4 regions of the Neorhizobium sp. P1_A6 genome follow, and region 3 is predicted to be linked to each of the others. Evidence: predicted binding sites of a transcription regulator. Region 3 holds the regulator's gene; each other region holds the start of a gene.

Region 1 (8,300 bases), on a different contig from region 3:
GACGGTCGGCATGACCGTAGTGGACTGGTGGCACGTCTCCGGCCGCAAGCCGAACGCCAAGGTCATGCGCCATGTCGATGCCGATGGCTTTTTCGAATTGCTGACGGAGCGGGTTGCTCGGCTCTAAGGCGGAATAAGCGGGCAAAGAAAAAGCCGCCGTTTGAAGGGCGGCTTTTATACGTTCAGCTTTAGGTGCAATCAGAATTCCTGCCAATCGTCGGATGCGACGGCCGCCGATCCGTGTGAGATAGCAGCCCTTGGCGCCGGCTTGGCACGTGGCGCCGGTACGGGCTGGCTCGGCCGCGTTGCCCGCATGGTCTGGGCAACCTGGCGCAGCGCCTGCGGCGCGCTTTGCATGTGGCCTGTCGCGTGTGCCGAAACGCGGAACCGTGCGACCAGCGACTTCAGCGTTTCCGCTTCCGTACTCAGCACCGTGCTCGCGGCGGTCGTCTCTTCCACCATCGCAGCATTCTGCTGGGTCACCTGGTCCATCTGGTTGACCGCCGAGTTGACCTCCTTGAGGCCGACCGCCTGTTCGCTCGCGGAAGCCGAGATCTGGCGGATCAATCCGTTGATCTGCATCACCTGCACTGCAATTTTCTGCAGCGTATCGCCAGCCTTGCCGACCAGTTCCACGCCGTCGCTGACCTGGCTGGTCGAGGCGTTGATGAGCGTCTTGATTTCCTTGGCGGCGTTTGCGGAACGCTGGGCGAGTTCGCGGACTTCCTGTGCGACGACAGCAAAACCCTTGCCGGCCTCGCCGGCGCGGGCAGCTTCCACGCCGGCATTGAGGGCGAGCAGGTTGGTTTGGAAGGCGATCTCGTCGATCACGCCGATGATGCGCGAGATTTCCTGCGAGGATCGGGCGATGCCCTGCATCGAGGCGACGGCCTTCTGCACCACTTCGCCCGACTTTTCCGCATCGTCACAGGCGAGGTTGACCGTACCGGCGGCCGAGCTGGCGTTCTCGGCGCTCGAGTTTACCTGCGCGGTGAGCTCGTTGAGTGCGGCTGCGGTTTCCTCGAGGCTGGCAGCCTGCTGCTCGGTCCGGCGCGACAGGTCCTGAGCGCTGGTTGTGATCTCGCGGCTGCCATTGCCGATATTGTAGACGGTCGAACTCACCGTCGCGATCGTCTCCTCAAGACTTTCCAGCGCCTTGTTGAAGTCGATCTTCAGCTTGGCATAGTCGCCCGGGAAATCGTCCTGGATGCGATAGCCGAGATTGCCATTGGAGAGTTCCGCCAGGCCATTGGCAAGCGAGGTGACGACGCGCTGCTGCTGCTGGGCGTTCGCTTCGCGCTCGCCTTCGGAACGGTGGCGCTCGCTTTCCGCCGCATGGCGCTGCGCTTCCGCCTCCGTTTCGAGCCGCCGGCCGTCCGCCAGTGTGTGGCGGAAGCCTTCGAGCGCGCCGGCGAGCGAGCCGATTTCGTCGGTGCGGTCCTGGCCCTCCACCGGCTGTTCGAAACGGCCCTTGCTTAAGGTATCGACGCTGCCGAGCAGCGCCCCCAGAGGCCGCCGCACGAAGACGGTGCTGCCGAAATAGAGGGTCGCGATGCAGGCCCCCATGATGACGATCCCGCCAAGCACCATCATCAGTGTCTGGTCCTGAACCGGCGCGGCAATCACGCTCTGCGGCACGTCCAGGACGATTGCCCAGGTGGCGTTGAGGTCCGGAACCGTGAACGGATAGACGACGCGTTCAAAGGGTTCCGCCGCATCGGCGGTCAGGTTGTCGAGCTGGACCGGCTGGTTCGACTTCAACGCGGCCAGCAGCTCGCTCGTTTTTTCGCCTTCGACCGGCTTCATCAGCTTGTCGGGATTGACAGGCACGATCCATTTGCCGCCTTGCGACACCAGGAGAACCCGGCCGGAGCCGAACGGCCGCATCGCCTGGAGCTTCTTTGTCAGGGTTGCCATCGAGACGTCGAGGCCGGCAACCCCGAGGAGCTTGGAGCCGGACATGACGGGGTAGGCGACAGAGCTCATGGCGACAGCATCGCCCGTCGTGCTTTCGATATAGGGCTGGGTGAGCGAGCCCTTCTTCGAGGTAGCCGCGAGCGAATACCATTCCGCCTGGGTGTCGATGTCGAAGACGCTATAGGCGATATCGCCGGTGCGGCTCTTGGTCCAGTAAGGGGCAAGCTCCCCCTTCTTGTTGGCGCCCATCTCCTTGTTGCCGACGAGCTCCGCGTTCTTCCCGTCGAATACGCCCGGAACTTCGGCGAACCAGCTGCCATAGGCAAAAGCATTCTGCTCCAGATTTGCCTTGAGAGCGTCGGTGACGCCCTTGCGGTCGAGATAACCCGCGGCATGGCCGCGGCCGATCACGCCCGCCATCGAACGTGCCGCGCCGGCAAGCTGGCCCATGTCGACGGCGACTTCGTTGGCGATCGAACGCGCCTCGGCCTGCGCCTGCGCCATGGTCAGCGTCGACACGCGATTGCGGGTTTGGGAAATCAGGAAGAAGTTGGAGAGAACCAGAACGACGGCGATTACCAGGCTCGTTACCAGTATGAGCTTCGTGGAGAGCGACTTGATCTTGAGCGAAAACATCGATTGCCTCGCGTTGCGGACAGAGGGGGGGCTCCTTCATGGAGCTGCCGCGAGGCGGATCGAATCTCGTCCCCGCTGAGATATCCGCGACCCTAAAAGCGATATGTTAATGTTGGCTAAAATTGTAAATACGTTCTCCCACGGCGCAGCGAGAGTAGCGGGGAATACCCGATCAAAGCAGCTTAGACCCTGGCATCGACCGCCTCGGCGGGCGGGATCGATGGCTGGGCGCCGCGGCTGAGGCAGGCGAGCGAACCGGCCACCGCGGCGCGGCGGAGCGCTTTCGCAAAATCGAGCCCCTGCTCGAGGCTGGCGGCCAGGTAACCGCAAAACGTGTCGCCGGCGCCGACCGTATCGACCGGTTCGATCTTCAATCCCTCGGCGGCGATGATCTCCCCGTCGCGGATCGCGACCACGCCGTCGCCGCCGAGCGTGACGACGTATGTCTGGCCGGTTTCCGCGTGCAGTTTTTTCAACATCTCCTGGCGCGCCGCAGCGTCCGGGATCGGGCTTCCGGCCAGCAATTCGAATTCGGTTTCATTGGCGACGACGATATCTGCAAGCCGGGCCAGCCGGGCCGCATCGCCGGTCAGCGGCGCAGTGTTGATCACCGTCTGAATGCTTTTGGCACGCGCTGCGTTGAGCGCCGTCTCTACCGTCCCGGTCGGAATTTCGAGCTGCAGCATCAGGATGTCGCCGATCTTCATGGCTTCGACCGCCGCCTCGGCCTGTGCCGTGCTCACGGTACCGTTGGCGCCGGCCACCACCGCGATCATGTTTTCGCCCGTGCCGCCCACCAGGATCAGAGCCGTGCCCGTTGGATCGGTTACGCGCGCGACCGCTGAGAGGTCTACCTTGGCGTCATCGAGAAGTGCCAGCGCCGGCGCAGCAAAACCATCTTCCCCAACGGCTCCCACCATATGCACGGAGCTTCCGGCACGGCGTGCTGCGAGCGCCTGGTTGGCGCCCTTACCACCGGCGGCCGTCGCAAAATTCGATCCCGCAACCGTCTCGCCCGGCTGGGGCAGACGTTCGGTCGTGGCGATGAGATCCATATTGATGGAGCCGAGGACGGTGATCATGGGCAGGCCTGCTTGCGTAAATTAAAGTCGCGCGACACTGCCCGAGAGGATCACTCCTCGTCAACCACCCGCAGCTTGAGCAGGCCGGTACGGCTTTCGACCGCCTTGGCTTGGGGCCGATCGCGGGCCACCTCGGCTTCGTGAGGCGCCTCCAGCTCGAGAGCCTCGATCTTGGCGCCGCGGCGGTTGAGCTTGTCGGTGGAGGTGAGGATCTGCTCGACATCCTTCTGCGCCGCGAAGAAATGTGTCTGCAGTTTGCGGGTGCGGTCGTCGAGGCGGGAAAGATCCTCGATCAGCAGCGCCACTTCGCCCTGGATGAGATGTGCCTGCTCGCGCATCCGCTGGTCCTTCAGCACGGCCTGTATGACCTGGATGGACAGCATCAGGAGAGAGGGCGAGACAATGACGATCCGGGATCGTTGCGCCTTCTGCACAGCGCTCTCGAAATGCTCATGGATCTCCGCGAAGATCGATTCCGACGGCACGAAGAGGAAAGCCATTTCCTGCGTTTCGCCCGGGATCAGGTACTTTTCCGAGACATCGCGGATGTGAACCTCGAGGTCGCGCTTGAAGGCCTGGGCGGCGGCCCGTCTCGCTTCGGGTGCCGCGGCCTCGCGAAAAGCGTTCCAGGCTTCGAGCGGAAATTTGGCATCGATCACCAGAGGCGGAGCGCCGTTCGGCATCCTGATCGTGCAGTCGGGCCGGGTGCCGTTCGAGAGCGTGGTCTGGAAACCGTAGGCCCCCATCGGCAATCCGTCGGCAACGATCGCTTCCATTCGGCCCTGGCCGAAGGCGCCGCGTGTCTGCTTGTTCGACAGGATTGCCTGCAGGCCGACGACGTCCTTTGCCAGCGTCTGGATATTGTTCTGGGCGGCGTCGATCACCGCCAGCCGTTCCTGCAGTCGCTGCAGGTTCTCTTGCGTCGACTTGGTCTGTTCGGTGATGCTAGCGCCGATCCGGTGCGTCATGCCATCGAGCCGCTGGCTGACCGACTGGTTCAGCTCCGATTGCCGCGTCGAAAGCGTCTCCGCCATTGCCGACAGCCGTCCCTGCATCTCGCTTTGCGCTCTCAGAAGTTCGGAAAGCCGGGCCTCGCCTTCCATTACCCGCAAGGCCGCATCTTCCTGCCGCCGAAGCGATGCGCGCCGGGCCAGGAACAGCCATAATAGTAGCAATGCCGCTCCACACATCACCGCCACGACGGCGGCGCGCGGATCGTCGAAGAAACGGGAAAGGCTCGCGACAAGATTATCCATGGCGGGAAACTAACAGAATTTTGCCGCTTGAAAAGATCAAAAGGTGAACATTTAGCTTCGTCCGGCCGTAATTTCTATTCCTTCGGAAAAAAAGATGGGTTATGGGAAGCCATGACGATCAAGCCTCTGATTATTCTGCCTGACCCGATCCTGCGTCAGGTTTCCAAGCCGATAGAGCGTGTTGACGCCGAGCTTCTGAGGCTCGCCGACGACATGCTGGAGACCATGTATGACGCGCCGGGCATCGGCCTTGCGGCGATCCAGATTGGCGTGCCGCGCCGCCTGCTGGTCGTCGACATTGCGCGCGAGGGCGAGGAAAAGCAGCCGCAGGTCTTCATCAATCCGGAAATCGTCAAATCCTCCGACGAGATCTCTGTATATGAAGAGGGCTGCCTTTCCATTCCGGAATATTATGCCGAGGTGGAACGCCCGGCGACCGTCAGCGTCAAGCATCTCGGCCGCGACGGCAAGGAATATGTGGTAGAGGCAGACGGCCTGCTCGCCACCTGCCTGCAGCATGAGATCGATCACCTGAATGGCGTGCTTTTCATCGACCATATCTCCCGCCTAAAGCGCGAGATGGTGATCAAGAAATTCACCAAGGCTGCCAAGTCCAAGGCGGTCTGAACCGTCGCTCGGGCGATCCGAGTTAAGAAGGCGCGGTCTCTTGAGACGCGGAACGACCATGTCTCTTCGCATCATCTTCATGGGAACGCCGGAATTTTCCGTGCCGACGCTGCAGAGCCTGAAACATGCGGGCCATGAGATCGTCGCCGTTTATACCCAGCCGCCGCGCCCGGGCGGCCGCCGCGGGCTCGATCTGGTCAAGTCGCCGGTCCATCAGGCCGCCGAACTGCTGGGCATTCCCGTTTTTACGCCGGCCAATTTCAAGGATCCCGATGAGCGCGAGAAATTCCGCGCACTCAAGGCGGATGTTGCCGTCGTCGTCGCCTACGGCCTTCTTCTGCCGGAAGCGATCCTGACGGGCACACAGCTCGGTTGTTACAACGGCCACGCTTCGCTCCTGCCGCGCTGGCGCGGTGCCGCGCCGATCCAGCGGGCGATCATGGCGGGTGACAAGAAGACCGGCATGATGGTCATGCAGATGGAAAAGGGCCTCGATACCGGCCCCGTCGCGCTGACGAGGGAAGTCGAAATCGGCGAGAACATGACGGCGGGCGAGCTGCACGACAAGCTGATGCTGGTCGGAGCCCGTGCGATGGTCGAGGCGATGGGGAAACTCGAAGCCGACGACCTGCCGCTGACGCCGCAATCGTCGGAAGGCGCGCTTTATGCCGCCAAGATCGACAAGGGCGAGACGCACATCGATTTTTTGAAGACCGCACGTGATGTGCATAACCACATCCGCGGTCTGTCGCCGTTTCCGGGCGCATGGTTCGAGGCGGAGATCAACGGCAAGCCGGAGCGCGTAAAGGTTCTCCTCTCGGAAGTCGGCGAGGGGCAGGGTGAGCCCGGAACGGTTCTGGACGAAGCGCTGACCGTAGCCTGCTGTGAAGGTGCGGTGAAGCTCCGCAAATTGCAGAAGGCCGGCGGCAAGCCGCTGGCCGCGGCGGATTTCCTGCGCGGGACGCCGCTTGGGCCGGGCACGAGGCTCTCCTGATGCCCCGATTCCGCATGGCCGTCGAATATGACGGCACGCCCTATGTCGGCTGGCAGAAGCAGAAGAACGGCCACTCGGTACAGTCGGCGCTTGAAAATGCCATCCTGTCTCTGACCAAGGAGCCCGTGGTGGTCAAGGGCGCCGGCCGCACCGATTCCGGCGTGCATGCGCGCGGACAGGTGGTGCATGTCGATCTCACGCGGTCGTGGCAGCCACACCGGCTGCGCGACGCGCTGAATGCCTATCTCGGCATGGCCAGGGAGAAAGTCGCCATCGTCAGCGTGCAGGTTGTCGATGATACGTTCGACGCTCGCTTTTCGGCTGTCCGGCGATACTACCTCTACCGTATCATTTCACGGGCCGGCCCGCTGGCGCTGGATGCGAAGCGTGCCTGGTGGGTCACCAAGGATCTGGATCATGAAGTCATGCATGCCGCCGCCCAGACCTTGGTCGGAAAGCACGATTTCACGACTTTTCGTTCGGTTCATTGCCAGGCGAAAAGCCCCGTCCGCACGCTGGACATACTGGATGTCACGCGCAGCGGCGACCTGATCGAAATCCGCGCGACGGCACAGAGTTTCCTGCACAATCAGATACGGTCGCTCGCCGGCACGCTGAAACTGGCCGGCGAAGGCCGCATGACGCCGGCGGATGTCCGCGCAGCATTGGACGCCCGGGACCGCAAGGCCTGCGGGCCGGTGGCACCGCCGGAGGGGCTTTATTTCATGCGGGTCGATTATCCAGGCGATCCCGTAGAGCCCTGAAGCGCTGGCTTCGTCAGAGTGGGTAAATGCCGAGGAAACGCTGCAGCGCTTCGGTCAGCAGCATGCTCGGCACGATCAGCACCAGCACCAGCGTGGTGATCATCAGCGGCTGCGGTCCGCAGATCATCCGCATCACCCGCGATATCGCGATGATCATCACGATCAGCAGCGCGAAATGGACCAGCGCCAGGGCGGTATCGAGTCTCGACGGCAACAGGAAGCGCAGGCTCAGCAGGCCGTAGAGATAGGCAAACGGAACCGAGAGCCAGTTGACGGTGACGACGACCGCCGGAAACTTTCGGGCGATGCCGAGCAGCGAGCAGAGTACGCCGGCAAGGATCAGCGGCACCAGCCAGTTGAAGATTTCCAGCATTGCCATGCGAACGAAGAAAATCCCGCCGATCCGGGCGCCGGACGGCATGCCCTCAAGCAGATAGTCGCGCCACCACAGCCACGAGATGAACGCGCCCGGCAGGCACCAGACGAACGCCCAGAACGAGCGCATCATGCCGCGATCGGAAATGTCGAGCAGGCGGAAACCCTGCGCATCGCCGCGGATAAGCAGCCAGAGACCGCTCAGATAAAGTCTGACTTCAGCATAGGAGGGCAAGGCGGCCTCCTCGCAAAACGGCGAAATCACGCATCAGGTTAACGAAACCCCCATGATATTCTCCAGTTCGCGCGCAACAAACATGTCGGTCAGGAGCACAAGTCCCAGGGTGGCAATGCGGATCATCACCGGGCCGCCCATGACTGTTCTTAGAACGCACCAGGCGAGGAAAAGCGCGGCGATCAGAATGGTTGCCGCCAGAATTATCGAAGCGTAACCGGCAAGCCCCATGGCGCCACCTTGCTGGGCAGATAGGAAAGCGATGGGCGAATAAACCGCATGGATCGCATAGGCGAGCGGGACGGCAAACCAGTTGCGCACCACGATCAGGATCGGCACGAGCGGCATGAAGCGCAGAATGAAGCCGAGGGCGATGAGCGCCGCGGCCGGCACGACCCACTGGGCCGCTTCGAG
Region 2 (6,017 bases), on a different contig from region 3:
GACGGGCCGCTGACCGACTACGCCGAGCTCACCCAGAAATTCGCGGCCGTGCCGGGCGTCCGCATGGCGCTGCCCCTGGTCGAGGGCCAGACGCTGGCATCGGGCCGCGGTGGTGCGGGTTCCGGGGCGCTGGTGCGCGGCGTTCGCCCGGAAGATCTCGAAAAACTGTCCGAAGTCGCCGGCAACGTCAAATCGGGCAACATGGTCGGCTTTGCTTCGGGGCAGGGGGTCTTGGTCGGCTCCCGGCTCGCCGCCCAGCTCGGCCTTTCCGCCGGTGACCAGATCACGCTGATCTCGCCGGAAGGCGACGTGACGCCGATGGGCGTCAATCCGCGCGTGAAATCCTATCCGGTCTCCGGCATTTTCGAGATCGGCATGTCGGAATACGACGCGACGATCATCTATATGCCGCTCGAGGAATCGCAGCTCTATTTCAATGCCGAAGGACTCGTCCAGTCGATCGAGCTGTTCGTCGACAATCCGGATAATATCGACGACCTGCGCCCGAAGATCGAGGCGGCGGCGGGCCGCCAGATCTTCATCACCGACTGGCGCCAGCGCAACCAGACCTTCTTCTCCGCGCTTCAGGTGGAGCGCAACGTCATGTTCATGATCCTGACCCTGATCGTGCTGGTGGCGGCGCTCAACATCATCTCCGGCCTGATCATGCTGGTGAAGGACAAGGGCAGCGATATCGCCATCCTGCGCACCATGGGTGCGGGTGCGGGGGCGATCATGCGCATCTTCTTCATGACCGGGGCGGCGATCGGCATCGTCGGAACGTTTGCCGGCGTCCTGCTCGGCGTGCTCGTCTGTCTCAACGTCGAATCCATCCGCCAGTTCTTCTCCTGGGTCTCGGGCACCATCCTCTTCGATCCGCAACTCTATTTCCTCAGCCAGCTGCCGGCGGAGATGAGCTTTGGCGAGACCTTCTCGGTGGTCATGATGGCGCTCGTCCTCTCCTTCATCGCGACCATCCTTCCGGCCTGGCGAGCCTCCCGGCTCGATCCTGTCCAGGCCCTCCGATACGAATAGGACCCACATCCTTCATGGCACCCAAAACCGTCTTGCAGCTCTCGGGCGTCGAACGTCACTATGGCCAGGGCGAGACCACGCTTTCGATCCTGAAGGGGGCTGATTTCGACCTGAAGACCGGCGAGATCGTCGCGCTGGTCGCCCCGTCCGGCACCGGAAAGTCGACGCTTCTGCATCTCGCCGGCCTGCTCGAACATCCCGACGCCGGCGAGGTCTTTCTCGCCGGGCATGCCTGCAACGGACTTCCCGATGCGGAGCGCACTGCGATGCGCCGCAACCAGATCGGTTTCGTCTACCAGTTCCACCATCTCCTGCCGGAGTTTTCCGCGGTTGAGAACATCATGATGCCGCAGCTGATCGCCGGCCTCTCCAAGGCTGAGGCAAAGGAGCGGGCGGCTCAGCTTCTGGACTATATGCGCATCGGCCACCGCGCCGAGCATCGCCCCTCCGAACTGTCCGGCGGCGAACAGCAGCGCGTGGCGATCGCCCGCGCCGTCGCCAACGCCCCGCGCGTGCTTCTCGCCGACGAGCCGACCGGCAATCTCGACCCGAAGACCGCATCCTATGTCTTCGACGCGCTGGAGGCGCTGGTGCGCCAGTCGGGCCTCGCGGCCCTGATCGCCACCCACAACCACGACCTCGCCAGCCGCATGGACCGTCGCGTGACGATCGAGGGCGGCAAAGTCGTCGAGATGTGAAGAAGCGGACATGCGCGCGTCTGGATCCTCGGGTCGAGCCCGAGGATGACGCCACTGGGTGGTGTGCTCCGCCCCTTCCTCCGTCATCCTCGTCCTCGGGTTAAACCCGAGGATGACCCCAGGATACACCCTCCAGGCGCCAGTCTATCCGGGCATGCCCGACACTCCCTCGAGGCAGCTTTCAGCGCCCCGTCCAAAATTGTTCATGCCCGGATGGCCATCCAGTCCCGATGTATGCGCATGCCTGAAAGCCAAACGAAAATCCCGCCGTTAATCTCTCGTTTACCAGGTGAGGGAGGATATCGCGATATGTTTGTTTCCGGTCTGTTCTTTTATTGACTCTCAAACAAAATGAGAACAAAATAAAAACATAAGAGAACACGGGAGACGACGATGACTGACCTGCTTCGTGACATTGCCGCATTCGCTTCGATCGCCACCTTCGTGGCCAGCCTCTCGATGATCATGATGGCGATGTGATCGGAGATCCAGCCGGTCCCTCGGCCGAAAGGCGTTGAGGAGGGAAATCCGAACTGGACTCTCAAAGCCCTGCGCCAGACAATAGCCTGATTCATGAGATTGTTCCCGCTTCATCAAACGGGTAAGGCGCAGATATATGGCAGACAATGTGGACGTAAAATCGGGATCGGCAGAGCTGGGGGCCAGTCCTCAATTCGTTCACCTGCGCGTCCATTCCGCCTACTCGCTTCTTGAAGGCGCTTTGCCGCTCAAGAAGATCCTCTCGAAGGCGATCGCGGACAATCAGCCTGCGATCGCGATCACCGACACCAACAATCTGTTCGTCGCGCTGGAATTCGCCCAGAAGGCGATCGGCGACGGCCTGCAGCCGATCATCGGCTGCCAGCTGTCGATCGATATGGAAGACCAGTCCGACGAGCGTCGCAACAGCCACCAGCAGCTCGCCAAGCTGCCGGCGATCGTCGTGCTGGCGGCCAATGCCGTCGGTTACGAACGGCTTGTGGACCTGATCAGCCGCGCCTATCTCGGCGACGAGGGGCATCAGTCCATCCATATCAGCCGCTCCTGGCTGGAGGACGGCGGCACCGAAGGCCTGATCGCGCTGACCGGGGCAGGAAGCGGTCCGGTCGACGTGGCTCTGAAGGAAGGCAATGCTACGCTTGCCGAAGCGAGGTTGCTGAAGCTCAAGGAGATCTTCGGCGATCGGCTCTATGTCGAACTGCAGCGCCACGGCGCTTACGATCGGCGCCACGAGCACAAGATCGTCACGCTCGCCTACGACCACGACCTGCCGTTGGTTGCGACCAACGAGGCCTTCTTTCCTACCAAGGCCGATTACGATGCCCATGACGCGCTGATGGCGGTCGCCCACAACGCGATCGTCTCGGACGATACGCGATTCCGCCTGACGCCGGACCATTATCTGAAGAGCCGTGCGGAGATGGCAAAGCTGTTTGCCGACCTGCCGGAGGCGCTCGAAAACACCGTCGAGATCGCGCAGCGCTGCTCCTTCGTGCTGAAGACCCGCAATCCGATCCTGCCGCGCTTCACCGGCGCCACCGACGATCCGGCGGAAGCCGAGCGCGCCGAGGCGGAGGAGCTGCGCCGCCAGTCCGTCGAAGGTCTCGAAGAGCGCATCACGACGCTCGGCATGACGCGCGGTTATACCGAACAGGATTATCGGGAGCGGCTGGATTTCGAGCTTAGCGTCATCGAGAAGATGAAGTTTCCGGGCTACTTCCTGATCGTTGCCGACTTCATCAAATGGGCGAAGCAGCAGGGCATCCCGGTCGGCCCGGGCCGTGGTTCGGGTGCGGGCTCGCTGGTCGCCTATGCGCTCACCATTACCGACGTCGATCCGCTGCGCTTCTCGCTGCTGTTCGAGCGCTTCCTCAATCCCGACCGCGTCTCGATGCCGGACTTCGACATCGACTTCTGCCAGGATCGCCGCGAAGAGGTGATCCGCTACGTGCAGCAGAAATACGGTCGCGAGCAGGTGGCGCAGATCATCACCTTCGGTTCGCTGCAGGCGCGCGCCGCGTTGCGCGACGTGGGCCGTGTGCTCGAAATGCCCTATGGCCAGGTCGACAAGATCTGCAAGCTGGTGCCAAACAACCCGGCCAACCCGACCCCGCTGTCGAAGGCGATCGAGGAGGATCCGAAATTCCAGGAGGAGGCCGACAAGGAACCGGTCGTCGCGCGTCTCCTCGATATCGCCCAGAAAATCGAAGGCCTCTACCGCCACGCCTCGACCCACGCCGCCGGGATCGTCATCGGCGACCGTCCGCTGTCGAAACTAGTGCCGATGTATCGGGACCCGCGCTCGGACATGCCGGTCACCCAGTTCAACATGAAATGGGTGGAGCAGGCGGGTCTGGTGAAGTTCGACTTCCTCGGCCTGAAGACGCTGACGGTCCTGAAGACCGCGGTCGATTTCTGCCGCAAGCGCGGCATTGAGGTCGATCTCGCCAAGATCCCGCTCGACGACGCCAAGACCTACGAGATGCTCTCGCGCGGCGAGACGGTCGGCGTGTTCCAGGTGGAAAGTGCGGGCATGCGCAAGGCGCTGATCGGCATGCGGCCGGACTGTATCGAGGACATTATCGCGCTGGTGGCGCTTTATCGTCCGGGCCCGATGGAGAACATTCCGACCTATAATGCCCGCAAGCACGGCGAGGAGGAGATCGAGTCGATCCACCCGACGATCGACCATCTGCTGAAGGAGACCCAAGGGGTCATCGTCTACCAGGAACAGGTCATGCAGATCGCCCAGGTACTCTCGGGCTATTCGCTCGGCGAGGCCGACCTGCTGCGCCGCGCCATGGGCAAGAAGATCAAGGCGGAGATGGATCAGCAGAGCGAACGCTTTGTCGATGGCGCCATCAAGAACGGCGTCTCCAAGCCTCAGGCCAACAACATCTTCGAACTGCTGGCAAAGTTCGCCAACTACGGCTTCAACAAAAGCCACGCCGCGGCTTACGCGATCGTCTCCTATCAGACCGCCTTCATGAAGGCGCATTATCCCGTCGAGTTCCTCGCCGCCTCGATGACCTACGATATGTCGAACAGCGAAAAGCTGAACGACTTCCGTCAGGATGCCGGTCGTCTCGGCATCGCGGTCATTCCGCCGTCGGTGCAGACCTCGTTCCGGCATTTCGAGACCGGCGACAACAGGATCTATTACGCGCTGGCCGCCATCAAGGGCGTCGGCGAGTCGGCGGTCGACCACATCACCGAAGTGCGCGGCGATGTGCCGTTTGCCAGCATCGAGGATTTCTGCCTGCGGATCGACCCGAAACAGGTCAACCGCCGCGTCATGGAAAGCTTGATCTCGGCGGGCGCTTTCGATTGTTTCGGCCGTGATCGCGCCGAACTGAGCGGCGGCCTCGACCGCATCATCGGTTATGCGCAGCGCGCACAAGGGGAGAAGGTCAGCGGCCAGCACGACATGTTCGGCTCGTCCTCCGCCTCCGGGCCGGAAACGCTGATTTTCCCGGCGTTCACGCCGTGGATGCCGTCCGAAAAGCTGATGCGCGAATACCAGGTGCTCGGCTTCTATCTCTCGGCCCATCCGCTCGATGCCTATGCCAACGTGCTCGCCAAGATGCGCGTCCAGAATTTCGCGGACTTTTCCGCCGCCGTGAAACAGGGCGCTACCGCCGGCCGGCTTGCCGGAACGGTGACCAGCAAGCAGGAGCGCAAGACCCGTACCGGCAACAAGATGGGCATCGTCACCTTCTCGGATGCGACCGGCCAGTTCGAGGCCGTGCTGTTTTCGGAAGGGCTGGCGCAATACCGGGACCTGCTCGAACCGGGCAAGTCGCTGGTCATCACCGTGCAGGCGGAAGAGCGGCCGGAAGGTATCGGCCTGCGCATCCAGACGGCGCAGTCGCTCGAGGAAAAGTCGGTGCAGATGCAGAAGGCGCTGCGCGTCTTCGTGCGCGATTCAGGCCCGATGCGCGCGGTTGCCCGGCACCTCAATGCCCGGGGCGACGGGCTGGTGTCCTTCGTGATCATCAAGGATGACGGCAAGCGGGAAATCGAGGTGGAGCTGACGGAAAAATACCGCATCTCGCCGGAAATCGCCGCGGCGCTGAGGACGGCGCCGGGCGTTCTCGATGTCGAGCTGGTCTAGGAGACTTTAATAAAGGCCGTAGGCGCGGGGCTTGGCGTCCGACCGCCGCTGACTGACCGGCTGCGGCTTGGTGATCGACGACTGCATCTGCGCTTCGGCGACCCGCTGCGCCGGCTGGGTGATGGTGATGAAATCGGTACCGTCGCCGGTGTCCGGGCCGATGCCCTGGT
Region 3 (8,300 bases):
CGCAATCGCCACCCGTATCCGCGAGACCGTGCCGGGAGATTCCGGCGCCTTTGCCGCGGCAATCGTGACGGACGAACGCCGGGCGATCTCCAAGGGAACGACCGAAGCTTTACGGCTTGCGGGATTAGCCCATATCGTCGCCATTTCCGGACTGAACATGGCGCTCGCCGCCGGTATCTTCTTCGTCGGCGTGCGGACCGCGCTCGCGGTCTTTATGGGCCTCGGCCACGCCTATCCGGTGAAGAAGATCGCCGCACTCGGCGCCCTGATAATGGTCACCGCCTATTACCTGATCTCCGGTTTCGGCGTTTCGGCCGAGCGGGCCTACATCATGATGGCAATCATGCTGGTTGCCGTCCTCTTCGACCGACCGTCGATCAGCCTGCACAATGTGGCGCTGTCCGCGCTCGTCATCATCGCCATGTCGCCCTCGGAAATGCTCGGGCCGAGCTTCCAGATGTCGTTTGCCGCCACCGTTGCCCTGGTCGCCGGTTACGCGCTCTGGAAACAGAGGGCCGAGGGCCGCGATCCTCAGCCTCTGCCGTTCCGTCACCGCATGGTGATGCCGATCCTGGCATCGTGGAATTTCGCAGCCGGCGTCTTCGTCACCTCGCTGATCGGCGGCGTTTCGACCGCGATGTTTTCGGTCGAGCATTTCCATCGCATCGCCACCTATGGCCTCGCCGCAAACCTCGCAGCCATGCCGATCATCTCCTTCGTGGTGATGCCGGCCGGTCTGGTCGGCATGCTGCTGATGCCCTTCGGCCTCGATGCTCCCTTCATGAAGCTCATGGGCCTCGGCTTGGAAGCGGTGATCGTTATTGCCAGGCACGTGGCTGCCTGGGGTGGCGATGTCGGGATAGGCCGCCAGCATCCATGGTTCCTGACGGTCTCAACGGCAGGCTTCCTGCTGCTGACCCTGCTCAGGACGAAGCTAAGGCTGATCGGTCCGCCGCTGATGGTGACCGCTCTGCTGCTTTCCTGGCATGAGCGATCGACGCCTCTGGCGGATATATTGGTCTCGGAAGACGGGACAATGGTGGCGCTCGTAAACGGGGAACGGGTTTCCACCAACCGCGCCCGCCCGCCTGATTTCATCTACGACCAGTGGAAGAGGGCGCTTCTGCTCGGCGACCCGACCAAACCGGACATGTCGCCAGCCAGAGACAAGCCGCCCGACCGCAAACCAGCAGGCGCAAAAAACGATAAGCGCCGTGAGTTGACCTCGATGGAACTCGAAACCGTGAGGTTGCGAATAAGCCAGGTGACTTCCGACCGCTTCACCTGCGAGCCTAAGGCCTGGTGCGCCGCAAGCACGGGCAATGCCATCATCGTGGCCGTCGAAGACGGCCGTTATGCCGGCGCTGCCTGCGACGCCGCCGATCTTGTCATCGCCCCGCGGGCACGCTTCGACCGATGCCGGTCCGGCGGACTGATGATCAATGGCACGACGCTCAGAAAGACCGGCGCGCTGGAGATTTCGCTGAACGGCACGGGCGACATGCGACGCTGGGAGGTCCGTGCCGCAATGGCGGCCGAGGACCGGCCCTGGACTAGGCACCGCCACTACGATTGGCGAAGCCAGAGTTTCGACAACGCGTTGCCGGAACCGCTCCGGCAGCTAATCAGTGATAACGGCGGATGAGGCCGACGAGCTTGCCCTGGATCTTCACCCGGTCAGGCCCGAAAATGCGGGTCTCGTAGGCGGGGTTGGCGGCTTCGAGCGCGATCGAGGCGCCGCGGCGGCGAAAACGCTTCAGCGTCGCTTCCTCATCGTCCACCAGCGCCACGATGATGTCGCCTGGATTGGCCGTCGTGCCGTTGCGAATGATCACGGTGTCGCCATCGAGGATGCCGGCCTCGATCATCGAATCGCCCTTGACCTCCAACGCATAATGCTCGCCGGAGCCGAGCATCTCGGCCGGCACGGAGATGTCATGCGTGTTGTTCTGGATCGCCGAGATCGGCACGCCGGCGGCGATGCGGCCCATCACGGGAACGGTCGTCGCGTTCGACGAGCCGTCATTGGCCGCGAGCTTCTGAGATGCTGCGGCCGGCTGCGGTTTGCCGAGGCTGCCCTCGATGACGCTGGGCGAAAAACCGCGCCGCGGCTGAATGCTCGGCGAATAGGCTTCCGGGAGCTTGATGACTTCCAGCGCGCGGGCCCGGTTCGGCAGGCGGCGGATGAAGCCGCGCTCCTCGAGCGCCGTGATCAGACGATGGATTCCGGACTTGGACGCAAGGTCGAGCGCGTCCTTCATTTCGTCGAATGACGGCGGGATACCGGATTCCTTCATGCGTTCGTGAATGAACAGAAGCAATTCCTGTTGTTTGCGCGTGAGCATCTTTTGGCACCCTCAGAGTCGGAAACAAATCCAGAACGGACACTATATGTTCCATATGTGTTCCGCAAGTCCCTAAATTTCTGTGAAGTATGATGATTTTTTCTTCATAGATGCGTGCCAGATATCTGGTGTCACACCACTTGCGCGGCGCCAGCCCGCTGCCAAAGTAGCTTTGCGATTCCAATTCAGGGGGCCCTCGCGTGAACGCAAGACCGATCGATCATCTCGTGCTGCCGGTGGCGGGACTTACCGCTGCGCGTTCCCGGCTCACGGCGCTCGGTTTTACAGTTGCGCCGGATGCTTTTCATCCTTTCGGCACCGCCAATGCTTGCGTGTTCTTCTCGGATGGGACCTACCTGGAGCCGCTGGCTCTTGCCAACCGACGCCATGCGGGTGTTGCGGCAAAGCGCGGCAACGTTTTCACGGCTCGCGATCTCGCCTTCCGCAAGACGTCCAACCGGCAGGGCTTTTCCGCTCTCGTTGTCGCGACCCGCGATGCGATGGCCGATCATGCGCGTTTCAAGATGCGCGGCGTTTCGGCAGGCGACGTGCTGGAATTTTCCCGCGGCATGATCCTGGCCGACGGTTCCGAGACGCAGGCGAGCTTCCGGCTGGCATTCGCCGGCGATGACCGCGCGCCCGAGTTCTTCCTGTTTTCCTGCCAGCGCATCAACCCGCTGCCTGCCGACCGCGAGCTGGAGCGGCATGCCAATACCGTCACCGGCCTGAGCGAAATCATCCTGTCGGCCCCGACACCTGCCGATTTCGCTCCGCTGGTCGAACAGGTGCTGCTGACCAAGGCCGCGCCGGAGGCTGCACCGCTCCAGCTTGCCGCGGCCAATGCCCGCATCCGGATCCTGCAGGATCGGGAGCTCGAGGCGGAATTTGCGGTTCAGCCGACCCCGGGCGCCGAAGGACTGCGCGGCCGGGCGGTCATCTTCAAAACCGCCGATCTTGCCGTGACAGAGATCACCCTTGCTGCTAATGACGTCGCATTCGTCCGCCGGGAGGGCCGTGTTCTCGTCTCGGCGGCGCCCGGCCAGGGTGTTTTGTTCGGCTTCGAGGAATAGATCATGGAAGTTACCGCAAACTCCAGCGTCTCCGTCGGCGAAGGAGGCGGCAAGGTGGTTTTCGCGCAGAACGCAAAACTGTCGCTGATCGCCGGTCCCTGCCAGATGGAAAGCCGCGACCACGCCTTCATGATGGCAGGCGCGTTGAAGGAACTCTGCAGCAAGCTCGGCATCGGCCTCGTCTACAAGTCCTCCTACGACAAGGCCAACCGCACGTCGATTTCCGGCAAGCGCGGCATCGGGCTCGAAGCAGCCATGGAAATCTTTGCCGACCTCAAGAAGGAGTTCGGTTTCCCGGTTCTGACCGACATTCACACGGAAGAACAATGCGCTGTCGTCGSAAAGACGGTGGACATCCTGCAGATCCCGGCTTTCCTGTCACGCCAGACGGACTTGCTTGTCGCCGCTGCCAAGACCGGCCGCGTCGTCAACGTCAAGAAGGGTCAGTTCCTGGCACCCTGGGACATGAAGAACGTGCTCGGCAAAATCACCGCGAGCGGCAATCCCAACGTATTGCTGTGCGAACGCGGCGCCTCCTTCGGCTACAATACACTCGTTTCCGACATGCGTTCATTGCCGATCATGGCGTCCATGGGGGCTCCGGTGATCTTCGACGCGACGCATTCTGTGCAGCAGCCTGGCGGGCAGGGAGGCTCTACCGGAGGAGACCGCAGCATGGTGCCGGTCCTTGCACGGGCAGCGGTTGCCGTCGGCATTGCGGGCCTGTTCATCGAAACTCACGAGGATCCGGACAATGCTCCCTCGGACGGCCCGAACATGGTGCATCTGAAGGACATGCCGCAGCTCCTCGAAAAGCTGCTTGCCCTCGACGCCGTCGCCAAGGCGGCGTGAGCGCGCCCACAAAAAGCACGCAAACTGCTTCGATTGTAATTTTCGTGTCATTGATTATGAGACATTTTCAGTGACCTCGTGACGTCAAGTCCAAACCCAGGGAGAGACCCTTGACCGCCATCACCGATATCATCGCCCGCGAAATTCTCGACAGCCGCGGCAATCCGACCGTTGAGGTGGATGTCTATCTGGAAGACGGTTCGATGGGCCGTGCGGCCGTTCCGTCGGGCGCCTCCACCGGCGCACATGAAGCCGTCGAACTGCGCGACGGCGGCAAGCGCTACCACGGCAAGGGCGTCGAAAAGGCGGTCGAAGCCGTCAATACCGAGATCTTCGATGCGATCGGCGGTTTCGATGCCGAGAGCCAGATCCATATCGACAAGACGATGATCGCGCTCGACGGCACGCCGAACAAGTCCCGCCTCGGCGCCAATGCCATCCTCGGCGTCTCGCTCGCCGTCGCAAAGGCTGCCGCCGAAACCTCCGGCCTGCCGCTCTACCGTTATGTCGGCGGTCCGAACGCGCATGTCCTGCCGGTTCCGATGATGAACATCATCAACGGCGGCGCTCATGCCGACAACCCGATCGACTTCCAGGAATTCATGATCATGCCGGTCGGCGCCGACACGCTGAAGGACGCCGTGCGCATGGGCTCGGAGATCTTCCACGTCCTGCGGAAGGAACTGGCGGCCCAGGGTCACAACACCAATGTCGGCGACGAAGGTGGTTTCGCACCGGGCCTGAAGAGCGCGCCGGAAGCCCTCGATTTCATCATGAAGTCGGTCGAGAAGGCCGGCTATACCCCAGGCGACGACGTCTGCCTGGCGCTCGACTGCGCCTCGACCGAATTCTTCAAGAACGGCAAGTACGAGATGGAAGGCGAGGGCCGCACGCTCGAGCCGGAAGCCATGGCCGATTACCTCGCCGAGCTTGCAGCAAAGTACCCGATCATTTCGATCGAAGACGGCATGGCCGAAGACGATTGGGCCGGCTGGAAGTACCTGACCGACAAGATCGGCGCCAAGTGCCAGCTCGTCGGCGACGATCTGTTCGTCACCAACTCGTCGCGCCTGCGCGATGGCATCAGGCAGGGCGTCGCCAATTCGATCCTGGTCAAGGTTAATCAGATCGGCTCGCTGTCGGAAACGCTCGATGCCGTCGAGACTGCCCACAAGGCGGCCTATACCGCCGTCATGTCGCACCGCTCGGGTGAAACCGAAGACTCGACGATTGCCGATCTCGCCGTCGCCACCAATTGCGGGCAGATCAAGACCGGCTCGCTGTCGCGCTCCGACCGGCTTGCCAAGTACAACCAGCTTATCCGCATCGAGGAAATGCTCGGTCCGCAGGCCGTTTATGCCGGCCGCAGCGTCCTGAAGGCCTGACAGCCTCCCAGGCTCGACATTTTCATGGAAGCCCGCGCCGAAAGACGCGGGCTTTTTTCGGACTCGATTCTGGTCAACGATTGCTTAAGCAAGTTCTGCGAATTTGAAGCTCTGTTTCGGATCGATTTGAGATCCCGTAAGCGTGGCAAGGCGTTAGAGCGGCATGTGGACAAAGCATCATAAGAAAAGAAAATTCGGCCGTTTTGTTCTTCCCGCCATCACAGTCGCGTTTCTTTGCTACTTCGGCTATCATTCCATCCACGGCGATCTCGGCCTGATCGCCACGGAGGAATTCGAACGTCAGCGGCAGGCGCGTGCAGGCGAGCTCGCAAAGTTGACCGCACGGCGCGAGACGCTGGAGCGGCAGGTTCAGCTGATGAGCGATGGTTCGCTTGACAAGGATATGCTTGACGAGATCGCCCGTTATCAGCTGAACGTCTCGCGCGGCGACGAAATCGTCATCTTCAACAACTACTTCTAAATTAACCGAAATCCAGTTAATTTCATATTTCTGTAACCTTTTCATAGTGTTGCATGGAATGTGAGCCATGCGTTTATGGCATTGCTGGGGCAGCTTTTCTTGCCTATGGTACGCCCCGAAACCAGAGTGGGAATCTGGCGATATACGTCAGAGCGTAATCTCGCTCTCAACGCAGAACTCAAAGGGAGGGATGAATGGCGCCGACAAAAACCGCGTCTGTATCCGGCCGCAAACCAGCGGCAAAGTCTGCAATCAAATCAGCCTCGAAATCCTCCGCCAAGGAGTTTACGGGCAAAAACACCCCGGATTTCGGCAAGGATCAGGATCTTCACGCCTATCGTGAGATGCTGATGATCCGCCGTTTCGAGGAAAAGGCCGGCCAGCTCTACGGCATGGGCTTCATCGGTGGTTTCTGTCACCTCTATATCGGCCAGGAAGCTGTCGTCGTCGGCATGCAGATGGCGCAGCAGGAGGGTGACCAGGTTATCACCGCCTATCGCGACCACGGGCACATGCTGGCAACCGGCATGAGCGCGCGTGGCGTCATGGCGGAGCTGACCGGACGCAAGGGCGGCTATTCCAGGGGGAAGGGCGGCTCGATGCACATGTTCTCCAAGGAAAAGCATTTCTACGGCGGCCACGGCATCGTCGGCGCCCAGGTTTCGCTCGGAACCGGTCTCGCCTTCGCCAACAGGTATCGTGGTAACGACAGCGTCTCGGTCGCCTATTTCGGCGATGGCGCGGCCAACCAGGGCCAGGTCTACGAGAGCTTCAACATGGCGGCCCTCTGGAAGCTGCCGATCGTCTATATCGTCGAGAACAACCGTTATGCGATGGGCACCTCGACGGCCCGTGCGACGGCGCAGTCGAACTACTCGCTGCGTGGTTCCGGCTTCGGCATCCCCGGCATCCAGGTCGACGGCATGGACGTTCGTGCCGTGAAGGCCGCCGGTGACGAGGCGCTCGAGCACTGCCGCTCCGGCAAGGGCCCGATCATTCTCGAAATGCTCACCTACCGTTATCGCGGCCACTCCATGTCCGACCCGGCGAAATATCGCTCCAAGGACGAAGTGCAGAAGATGCGCTCCGAGCACGACCCGATCGAGCAGGTGCGCCTGCGCCTCATCGAAAAGGGCTGGGCGACCGAAGACGAGCTGAAGGCGATCGACAAGGATATCCGCGACGTCGTTTCGGATAGCGCCGATTTCGCCCAGGCCGATCCGGAGCCGGATCCGTCCGAGCTCTACACCGACATTCTGCTCTGATCGCGGGGAGGGAACCCAATGCCAATCGATATCCTGATGCCCGCCCTTTCTCCGACCATGGAGGAAGGCACGCTCAGCAAGTGGCTGAAAAAAGAGGGTGACAAGGTCACCTCCGGCGACGTGATTGCCGAAATCGAGACCGACAAGGCGACCATGGAAGTGGAAGCCGTCGATGAAGGCGTGATCGGCAAGCTGCTGGTCGAGGCCGGCACCGAAAACGTCAAGGTCAACACCAAGATCGCCGTGCTCCTGCAGGACGGCGAGAGCGCTGATTCGATCGGCTCCGCGGCTCCTGCCAAGGAGGCGCCGAAGGCGGCTCCGCAGGTCGAACAGGAAGAAAAGCCGACCGCGACCGGTTCGGCATCCGCCCCGGTCCCGGCCCAGCCGAAGGTCGAGGCCGCTGCCGATCCGGATATCCCGGCCGGTACCGAAATGGTCATGACCACCGTTCGCGAAGCACTGCGCGACGCGATGGCCGAGGAAATGCGCCGCGACGAGAACGTCTTCGTCATGGGTGAGGAAGTCGCCGAATACCAGGGCGCCTATAAGATCACCCAAGGCCTGCTGCAGGAATTCGGCGCTCGCCGCGTGGTCGATACGCCCATCACCGAACACGGCTTTGCCGGCGTCGGCGTGGGTGCCGCGATGGCGGGCCTGAAGCCGATCGTCGAGTTCATGACCTTCAACTTCGCCATGCAGGCGATCGACCAGATCATCAACTCGGCCGCCAAGACGCTCTACATGTCCGGCGGCCAAATGGGTGCGCCGATCGTGTTCCGCGGCCCGAACGGTGCCGCCGCCCGCGTCGGCGCCCAGCACAGCCAGGATTATGCCGCATGGTATAGCCAGATTCCGGGCCTCAAGGTCGTCATGCCGTATACCGCAGCCGACGCCAAGGGTCT
Region 4 (8,300 bases), on a different contig from region 3:
CAGAAGAAGCAGCGCGAACTCGCCCAGGCGATCAAGCGCGCCCGCTTCCTCGGCCTGCTGCCCTACGTCGTAGCGTAATTACGAATACCGGACCCGCTGATTAAGAGTCAGCGGGTCTATCCCTTCCGCGATGGGCGCGGATCGGAACTTTCCAAATCCCATGTTGGGGATGAAGTACCTGAGACAGTGATTCAGGTGTGATCCCCTAACTGCTTCAAAAAGCAGGACAGCGAGACCGTGACGAACAAGATACAGACAGTGCTGCCCACCGGCATTCTTGCCGGCATTGCCGCCACCCTGCTCGTGCTGGGTGCGAATGCGCAACTGTCGTTTGCGTCCTTGCTTTACGCCGCCTCCTCGCTTCCGATCTTCATCGCCGGCCTCGGCTGGGGCAATCGCGCCGCCGTCATCGGCATCGCGACCGCCGGCATTCTCGGCGCCATCCTCGTCTCGCCTATGTTTGCGGTCGCCATGGCGGTGTTCACGCTGATCCCGGCGGGCTGGCTTTCGCATCTCGCCAATCTCGCGCGTCCCGCCTCCGAACTCGGCGGCCCGGACAACCTGATGGCCTGGTACCCGATCTCGGATATCCTTCTGCATCTCTGCGGCCTGGTGACGATCGCCGTCATCGCGCTTGGGGTCGCGATCGGCTATGGCCCGGAACTTACCGACCAGATGGTCGATGCGATGACTGCGGCCCTCAAGGCCCAGGAGCCGGCCTTTACGCCGGAACCGGCGGGCATGGCGCAGACCAAGTCGCTGCTGGTGCTGATGTTGCCGCTCGTCCAGGGCGGCGTTTGGGTGACGCTGCTGTTTGCCGCCTTCTACATCGCCGTGCGTATCGTGTCGCGCTCAGGCCGTGCCTTGCGTCCGCGCGAGGACATGCCGTCGGCGCTCCGGATGAACCGGCATGCGATCTTCATCTTCCTCGGCGGCATCGTGCTTTGCTTCCTCGGCGGCGTCCCGGCGATGATCGGCGCGACGATCTGTGGCACGTTCGGCGCCGGCTTCCTGATGGCCGGTTTCGCTTCCCTGCATTTCCGCAGCCTCGGCAAGGACTGGCGCATCCCGGTCCTCGTCCTCTGTTACCTCTCTTCCATGCTCGTCCTGCCGGCGATCGCGATCCTCATCCTGGGGCTTTCCGATACGAGACGGACGATCGCGCTCACTCCGCTCAAGACCGGCGCGAGCCCCGACAACAAGACCACCGAAAACAAGAACTGAAAAACAAGAACCGACTGATCGAAAGGAAACCTAAACCATGCAAGTCATCCTGCTTGAACGCGTACCGAAGCTTGGCCAGATGGGCGAAACCGTCAAGGTTCGCGACGGCTTTGCCCGTAACTACCTCCTGCCGCTCGGCAAGGCTCTCCGCTCCAACGAAGCCAACAAGAAGCGCTTCGAATCCGAGCGCGCCACGCTCGAAGCCCGCAACCTCGAGCGCAAGGGCGAAGCCCTGAAGGTCGCCGAAGTTCTCGACGGCAAGTCCTTCGTCGTCGTGCGCGCCGCCGGCGAAACCGGCCAGCTCTACGGCTCGGTTGCTGCCCGCGACATCGTCGAAGCGCTCGCTGCCGAAGGCTTCACCATCGGCCGCAACCAGGTCGACCTCAACACGCCGATCAAGGAAATCGGCCTGCACAAGGTCTCCCTGCACCTGCATGCGGAAGTCGAAGTTTCGGTCCAGCTGAACGTCGCCCGCTCGACGGAAGAAGCTGAACGCCAGTCCCAGGGCGAAAGCCTCACCTCGGCCGACGCCATCTACGGCGTCGACGAAGATGCGCTGCGTCCGGAAGACTTCTTCGATCCGGAAGCCGACGGCGCCGGCGAAGACGAATAATCGTCTTTTCCAAAGCATTTCAAAGAACGCCCGGCCCGGAAGGTCCGGGCGTTTTTTTGTCTCTTTTCAACGTGTAGAATGAAGCGTCGCACCAGCGATTCGCCGATTGCCACAGTCAACCGGATTCGTGCCGTCCTCCGCAATTTTATGGTTGGCCTGTGAATCACTGTGTGTAGCGAACTGAATCATTTCAGGACGCCTCGCAACCCGTTAGAACCGACGGCTTGGCAGCAGGACAGAACGGACAGAAGACCATGAACGACGCAGTACGCAAGCTCGCCAACATCCAGCCGGCAGAGCCGCATTACCGCGAAGCCCCGAACAATATCGAGGCCGAACAGGCGCTTCTCGGCGCGATCCTGGTCAATAACGACGCCTATTACCGCGTCTCCGATTTCCTGAAGCCCGTCCATCTTTACGAGCCCCTGCACCGCAAGATCTTCGAGGTCGCCGGCGACATCATCCGGATGGGCAAGACCGCCAACCCGGTGACGATCAAGACCTTCCTGCCCGCCGACGACAAGGTCGGTGACCTGACGGTGGCGCAATATCTCGCCCGCCTCGCCTCCGAAGCCGTGTCGATCATCAATGCGGAGGACTACGGAAGGGCGATCTACGACCTGGCGCTACGCCGCGCGCTGATCACCATCGGCGAGGACATGGTCAACATCGCCTTCGACGCGCCGCTCGACATGCCGCCGCAGACGCAGATCGAGGATACCGAACGCCGGCTGTTCGAGCTCGCCGAAAACGGCCGTTACGACGGCGGTTTCCAGTCGTTCAACGATGCGGTGGCGCTTGCGATCGACATGGCCGGCCAGGCCTTCGAGCGAGACGGCCATCTTTCCGGTGTCTCGACCGGCATCATGTCGCTCGACAGCAAGATGGGCGGGCTTCAGCGCTCCGACTTGATCGTGCTTGCGGGACGCCCCGGCATGGGCAAGACCTCGCTTGCCACCAACATCGCCTATAACATTGCCGCCTCCTACGAGCCGGAAGTCCAGCCGGACGGTTCGTACAAGGCCAAGAACGGCGGCGTCGTCGGCTTCTATTCGCTCGAAATGTCGGCCGAACAGCTCGCCACCCGTATCATCTCCGAGCAAACGGAAGTCTCCTCGTCAAAGATCCGCCGCGGCGACATCACCGAGGCGGATTTCGAAAAGCTCGTCGCCTGCAGCCAAATGATGCAGAAGGTGCCGCTGTTCATCGACCAGACCGGCGGTATCTCGATCGCCCAGCTTTCCGCCCGCGCCCGCCGCCTGAAGCGCCAGCGCGGCCTCGATTGCCTGGTGGTCGACTATATCCAGCTGATGACCGGCTCGGGTAAATCCGGCGAGAACCGCGTTCAGGAAATCACCCAGATCACCACCGGCCTGAAAGCGCTCGGCAAGGAGTTGAACGTGCCGATCATCGCACTGTCGCAGCTCTCGCGCCAGGTGGAAAGCCGCGACGACAAACGCCCGCAGCTCTCCGATCTTCGCGAATCGGGCTCGATCGAACAGGACGCCGACGTCGTGCTGTTCGTGTTCCGCGAGGAATATTACGTGAAGAACATGGAACCACGCGACATCGCCGACCCGAAATATCCCGAATGGGAAGTGCTGATGGACAAGGTCAAGGGCACCGCGGACGTGATCATCGCCAAGCAGCGCCACGGACCGACCGGCACCGTCAAGCTCGCCTTCCAGTCCGAATACACCCGCTTCGCCGATCTGGCCGACCCGAGCTTCACTCAGTACGAAGAGCATTGATCAGGGCGGTCGCCGATATCATTTTTCGGCCGATGGCAAGTTTCGGATCGTCTCAGCGGGATTGGGGTTTTCATCGTCAATATTTGAGCCCGCCCGCCCCCCTCTGGCCTGCCGGCCATCTCCCCCTCAGGTGGGGAGATCCGCTGGGCGCCTGCCCACAGTCTCACGTCAGGCTTCTCCGATCCGAGCGCTGTCCCGCCTGAGGTTTATTGGGAAGCGAAGGTCGTGCCGCGGGTAATCTCCCCACCTGAGGGGGAGATGGCCGGCAGGCCAGAGGGGGGCGGGCATATTCCAGCGCTTGTGACAGGTCTGCGGCATCCACGACCCAAAAGATTGTGCAGCGCGAAGGATTTTGCAGGCATGGTCTTTTTCCTGCCTTCGAAACCGGTAGGATCGCTGCAACCGTTCTCATCCCCCCGATCCTCATGCCTTACGAGCCGACATGACCGATTTCGACAGCGAGCTTTCCTATCCCGACGATTTCGATATCGCGCCCGTCCGGCTGACGGTCGATCTGGGTGCGCTTGGCGACAATTGGCGCGAGATGGCGCGGCGGTCGGGAACGGCGCGGACAGCGGCCGTCGTCAAGGCCGATGCCTACGGGCTCGGGCTGGAGGATTGCGGCATCACGCTTTACGAGGCCGGCGCCCGGGATTTCTTCGTGGCGGTGGTGCAGGAAGGCGTGACGCTGCGCACCTATGCGCCCGACGCCCGGATCTACGTACTCTCCGGCATCTGGCCCGGTCAGGAGCGGATGTTCTTCGGACACGATCTTGTGCCCGTTCTGGCCTCGGAAGAACAGCTGGCCTTCTGGATGTCGGTGACGGCAGAACACGGCGACCACCCCTGCGCGCTGCAGGTCGATACCGGCTTCAACCGGCTCGGCCTGCCGCTCGAGGATGCTATCGCCTTTGCCGACGACGTGTCGCGGCCGGCGAGCTTCTCGCCGGTCCTGGTGCTCTCGCATCTCCACAGCGGCGATACGCCCTCCTCGCCCCTCAACCAGAAACAGCTTTCGGCCTTCCAGAAGGTCGCGGAGGCTTTCGAAGGCATCGAGACGAGTCTTTCGGCATCTGCCGGGATCTTTCTGGGGCCGGACTATCATTTCGATCTCACCCGCCCCGGCATCGCGCTTTATGGCGGCGAAGCGGTGGTCGGAGTGCCGAACCCGATGAAGCCGGTGGCCAAGGCGGAAGCCCGCATCATCCAGATCCGCGACGGCAAAAAGGGCGAGACGGTGAGCTACGGCGGCACTTATCAGCTCTCCCGCGACAGCCGGCTGGCGATCGTCTCTGCGGGTTACGCGGACGGCTACAAACGCGCACTCTCCGGCTCCGGCGTGCCGCTGCGCCAGACCATAGGTCAGGGCGGCTTCGGCTTCGTCGCCGGACGCAAGGTTCCGGTCATCGGCCGCATCACCATGGACCTGACGATCTTCGACGTCACCGACATCCCGGCATCGGACATCCAGGCCGGCGACTATGTCGAACTGTTCGGCCCCAACGTCGCCCTCGACGACGTCGCCCGCGCCGCCGGCACGATCGGCTACGAACTGCTGACCAGCCTCGGCCTGCGCTATGAGCGGCGGTACATCGAGGCCGAATAACTCCCTTCCTCCTTGCCATCATCTGCATTTTCGGATTAGACAAGAAAAGTTCCGCTTTTGTTCACGGTGGAATTTTGTGAATATCGAAGGCGGCAACTGATCCCATGGCAAAATCCAAAACCCAATTCGTGTGCCAGAACTGTGGCTCGGTGCATAACCGCTGGGCCGGCAAATGCGACGGCTGCGGCGAGTGGAACACCATTGTCGAAGACGACATGATGGGCGGCATCGGCTCCGGTCCAGGCAAGGTGCCGAAGAAGGGCCGCGCGGTGGCGCTCACCACCCTGTCGGGCGAGACCGAGGAAGCGCCGCGCATCTTCACGGGCATTTCCGAGCTCGACCGGGCGACCGGCGGCGGTTTCGTGCGCGGCTCGGCGGTGCTGGTCGGCGGCGATCCGGGCATCGGCAAATCGACGCTTCTGATGCAGGCCGCCGCCGCCCTCTCCCGCCGCGGCCACCGGATCATCTATGTCTCGGGCGAAGAGGCGGTGGCGCAGGTGCGCCTGCGCGCCCAGCGCCTGGATGCCGCCGATACCGAGGTGCTGCTGGCCGCCGAAACCAATGTCGAGGACATCCTCGCCACCATCGGCGAGGGTAAGCGCCCCGACCTCGTCATCATCGATTCGATCCAGACGCTGTGGAGCGACACCGCCGATTCGGCGCCGGGCACCGTCACCCAGGTGCGCACCGGCGTGCAGGCGATGATCCGGTTTGCCAAGCAGACGGGGGCGGCCATGGTTCTCGTCGGCCACGTCACCAAGGAAGGCCAGATCGCCGGCCCACGCGTCGTCGAGCACATGGTCGATGCGGTCCTCTATTTCGAGGGCGATCGCGGCCACCACTACCGCATCCTGCGCACCGTCAAGAACCGATTCGGGCCGACCGACGAGATCGGCGTCTTCGAAATGTCCGACAAGGGCCTGCGCGAGGTCACCAACCCGTCCGAACTTTTCCTCGGCGAGCGCAACTCGAAATCGCCAGGTGCTGCCGTCTTTGCCGGCATGGAGGGCACAAGGCCGGTTCTCGTCGAAGTGCAGGCGCTGGTCGCGCCGACCTCGCTCGGCACGCCCAGGCGCGCCGTGGTTGGCTGGGATTCGTCACGCCTGTCGATGATTCTCGCGGTGCTGGAGGCCCATTGCGGCGTCAAGCTCGGCCAGCACGACGTCTATCTGAACGTCGCGGGCGGCTACCGCATCACCGAACCGGCGGCCGATCTTGCGGTCGCTTCCGCACTGGTCTCGTCGCTTGCCGGCCTTGCCCTGCCGGCCGATTGCGTCTATTTCGGCGAAATCAGCCTCTCGGGCGCTGTGCGACCTGTGTCTCAGACCGCTCAACGCCTTAAGGAAGCTGAGAAACTTGGTTTTTCAGGGGCGATGCTGCCGGCCACCTCCGCCGAAGTGCCGAAGGGTGCCAACGGACGCTGGGTGACGATCGAGGACCTGCCGGACCTGGTATCGCGCATTGCCGGTTCCGCCGCCAAGCTGAGACAAACGCCGGAAGATGATTGATCTTCCGTTAACAAGCCCGCTGATGTATGACGGCTGCGGTAAGGCGGGGCGCCGGGCTAAAAGCCGGCAAGTCTTGAAGTCGGCAAGTCTGGAGTAGATCATATATGCCCATCACGATTTTCGATGGTATCGTCATCGCTGTGACGCTGTTTTCCGCCGTTCTCGCCATGGTTCGCGGCTTTTCGCGAGAGGTGCTGTCGATCGCGAGCTGGGCCGGCTCAATCGCCGCCGCCTATTACCTCTACCCCCTGGTTCTGCCCTATGTGAAACCTCACCTGAGTGACGAGCGCATCGCGATCGCCGCGTCCGCGGGCGCCATCTTCCTGATCGCGCTGATCGTCATCTCGTTCATCACCACGCGGATCGCCGATTTCATCATCGACAGCCGCATCGGGGCGCTCGACCGGACGCTTGGTTTCCTGTTCGGCGCCGCTCGCGGCATCCTGCTGCTCGTCGTCGCTGTCGCATTCTGGAACTGGCTGGTGGCCGCCAATGCCCAGCCGACCTGGGTGACGCAGGCGAAATCGAAGCCATTCCTCGATACGCTGGTCGCCCGCCTCGAAGCCGTACTGCCCGCCGATATTGAGCCGCAGATCCGCGCCCGCATCCTCGGCAAAGAAGCAGCGCCTGCCGATGGCGCTCCGGCTCAGGATCAGCCGGCGGCAGATGACGCGCCTGCGACAAATAATTGACGTGATCTTGCGCTTGATGCAGCGCAAAACGTCACCATTTGTGGTATCATTCGCATCTAAGTGAAAAACAGGCTGGTTTCCGGGGAGCTTCTCCCCCGGCCGGCCTTTCCATTTTTCCGACAGGGACAGGTTGTCCACAGGGATAAGGGGCCAAGATGAAACAGCCGGTTTCCGAGACATTCGCCGAAGACAGCGTCAACGAATGGGATGGCGATACGCTGCATGAGGAATGCGGCGTGTTCGGCATTCTCGGCCATCCCGAGGCCGCGACGCTGACGGCGCTCGGGCTGCACGCCCTGCAGCACCGTGGCCAGGAAGCGGCCGGCATCGTCTCCTTCGACGGATTGCGCTTCCATTCGGAGCGCCGCATGGGCCTCGTCGGCGACCATTACACCGACCCTGTCACCCTTGCCCGCCTCCCCGGCAATATCGCGATTGGCCACAACCGTTACTCGACCACCGGCGAAGTCGCGCTACGCAATGTCCAGCCGCTGTTTGCCGAACTCGAAGTCGGCGGCATCGCGGTTGCCCATAACGGCAATTTCACCAACGGCCTGACGCTGCGCCGGCAATTGATCGCCGGCGGCGCCATCTGTCAGTCGACCTCCGATACCGAAGTCGTCCTGCATCTCATTGCCCGCTCCCGTTATTCGTCGACCGCCGACCGGTTCATCGATGCGATCCGACAGATGGAAGGCGGTTATTCGATGCTCGCGGTCACCCGCACCAAGCTGATCGCCGCGCGCGACCCCACCGGCATTCGCCCGCTGGTGATGGGCGAACTCGACGGCAAGCCGATCTTCGCGTCAGAGACCTGCGCGCTCGACATCATCGGCGCGAAATTCGTTCGCGATGTGGAGAATGGCGAAGTCATCATCTGCGAGATTCAGCCGGACGGCTCGATCT

The links. Region 3 encodes LexA, which represses DNA repair genes until DNA is damaged. Its sites were predicted from a motif close to TGTTCNNNNTGTGTTCNG; they were not measured.
Region 1: a site for LexA is predicted at 4,924-4,941, ahead of AC1D3C_RS19005 (DNA recombination protein RmuC). Genes of this name have one in related genera too.
Region 2: a site for LexA is predicted at 2,087-2,104, ahead of dnaE (DNA polymerase III subunit alpha). Genes of this name have one in related genera too.
Region 4: a site for LexA is predicted at 5,242-5,259, ahead of radA (DNA repair protein RadA). Genes of this name have one in related genera too.

Annotation. Positions count from the first base shown of each region.
Region 1 is NZ_JBFTZM010000009.1:128,625-136,924, forward strand. Features, by position in the region: gene AC1D3C_RS18990 (nucleoside hydrolase) at 1-127, shown strand, start outside; gene AC1D3C_RS18995 (methyl-accepting chemotaxis protein) at 199-2,553, opposite strand; gene AC1D3C_RS19000 (ribokinase) at 2,736-3,635, opposite strand; gene AC1D3C_RS19005 (DNA recombination protein RmuC) at 3,686-4,891, opposite strand; gene def (peptide deformylase) at 5,003-5,518, shown strand; gene fmt (methionyl-tRNA formyltransferase) at 5,577-6,512, shown strand; gene truA (tRNA pseudouridine(38-40) synthase TruA) at 6,512-7,276, shown strand; gene AC1D3C_RS19025 (hypothetical protein) at 7,290-7,886, opposite strand; gene AC1D3C_RS19030 (hypothetical protein) at 7,920-8,300, opposite strand, start outside.
Region 2 is NZ_JBFTZM010000023.1:55,079-61,095, reverse strand. Features, by position in the region: gene AC1D3C_RS27960 (lipoprotein-releasing ABC transporter permease subunit) at 1-1,035, shown strand, start outside; gene AC1D3C_RS27955 (ABC transporter ATP-binding protein) at 1,050-1,733, shown strand; gene dnaE (DNA polymerase III subunit alpha) at 2,350-5,847, shown strand; gene AC1D3C_RS27945 (L,D-transpeptidase) at 5,854-6,017, opposite strand, start outside.
Region 3 is NZ_JBFTZM010000003.1:287,667-295,966, reverse strand. Features, by position in the region: gene AC1D3C_RS08290 (ComEC/Rec2 family competence protein) at 1-1,645, shown strand, start outside; gene lexA (transcriptional repressor LexA) at 1,626-2,345, opposite strand; gene AC1D3C_RS08280 (VOC family protein) at 2,546-3,415, shown strand; gene kdsA (3-deoxy-8-phosphooctulonate synthase) at 3,419-4,267, shown strand; gene eno (phosphopyruvate hydratase) at 4,378-5,652, shown strand; gene AC1D3C_RS08265 (FtsB family cell division protein) at 5,816-6,133, shown strand; gene pdhA (pyruvate dehydrogenase (acetyl-transferring) E1 component subunit alpha) at 6,328-7,398, shown strand; gene AC1D3C_RS08255 (pyruvate dehydrogenase complex E1 component subunit beta) at 7,417-8,300, shown strand, end outside.
Region 4 is NZ_JBFTZM010000014.1:8,715-17,014, reverse strand. Features, by position in the region: gene rpsR (30S ribosomal protein S18) at 1-78, shown strand, start outside; gene AC1D3C_RS23770 (hypothetical protein) at 238-1,224, shown strand; gene rplI (50S ribosomal protein L9) at 1,262-1,837, shown strand; gene AC1D3C_RS23760 (replicative DNA helicase) at 2,092-3,588, shown strand; gene alr (alanine racemase) at 4,031-5,194, shown strand; gene radA (DNA repair protein RadA) at 5,299-6,702, shown strand; gene AC1D3C_RS23745 (CvpA family protein) at 6,807-7,394, shown strand; gene purF (amidophosphoribosyltransferase) at 7,550-8,300, shown strand, end outside.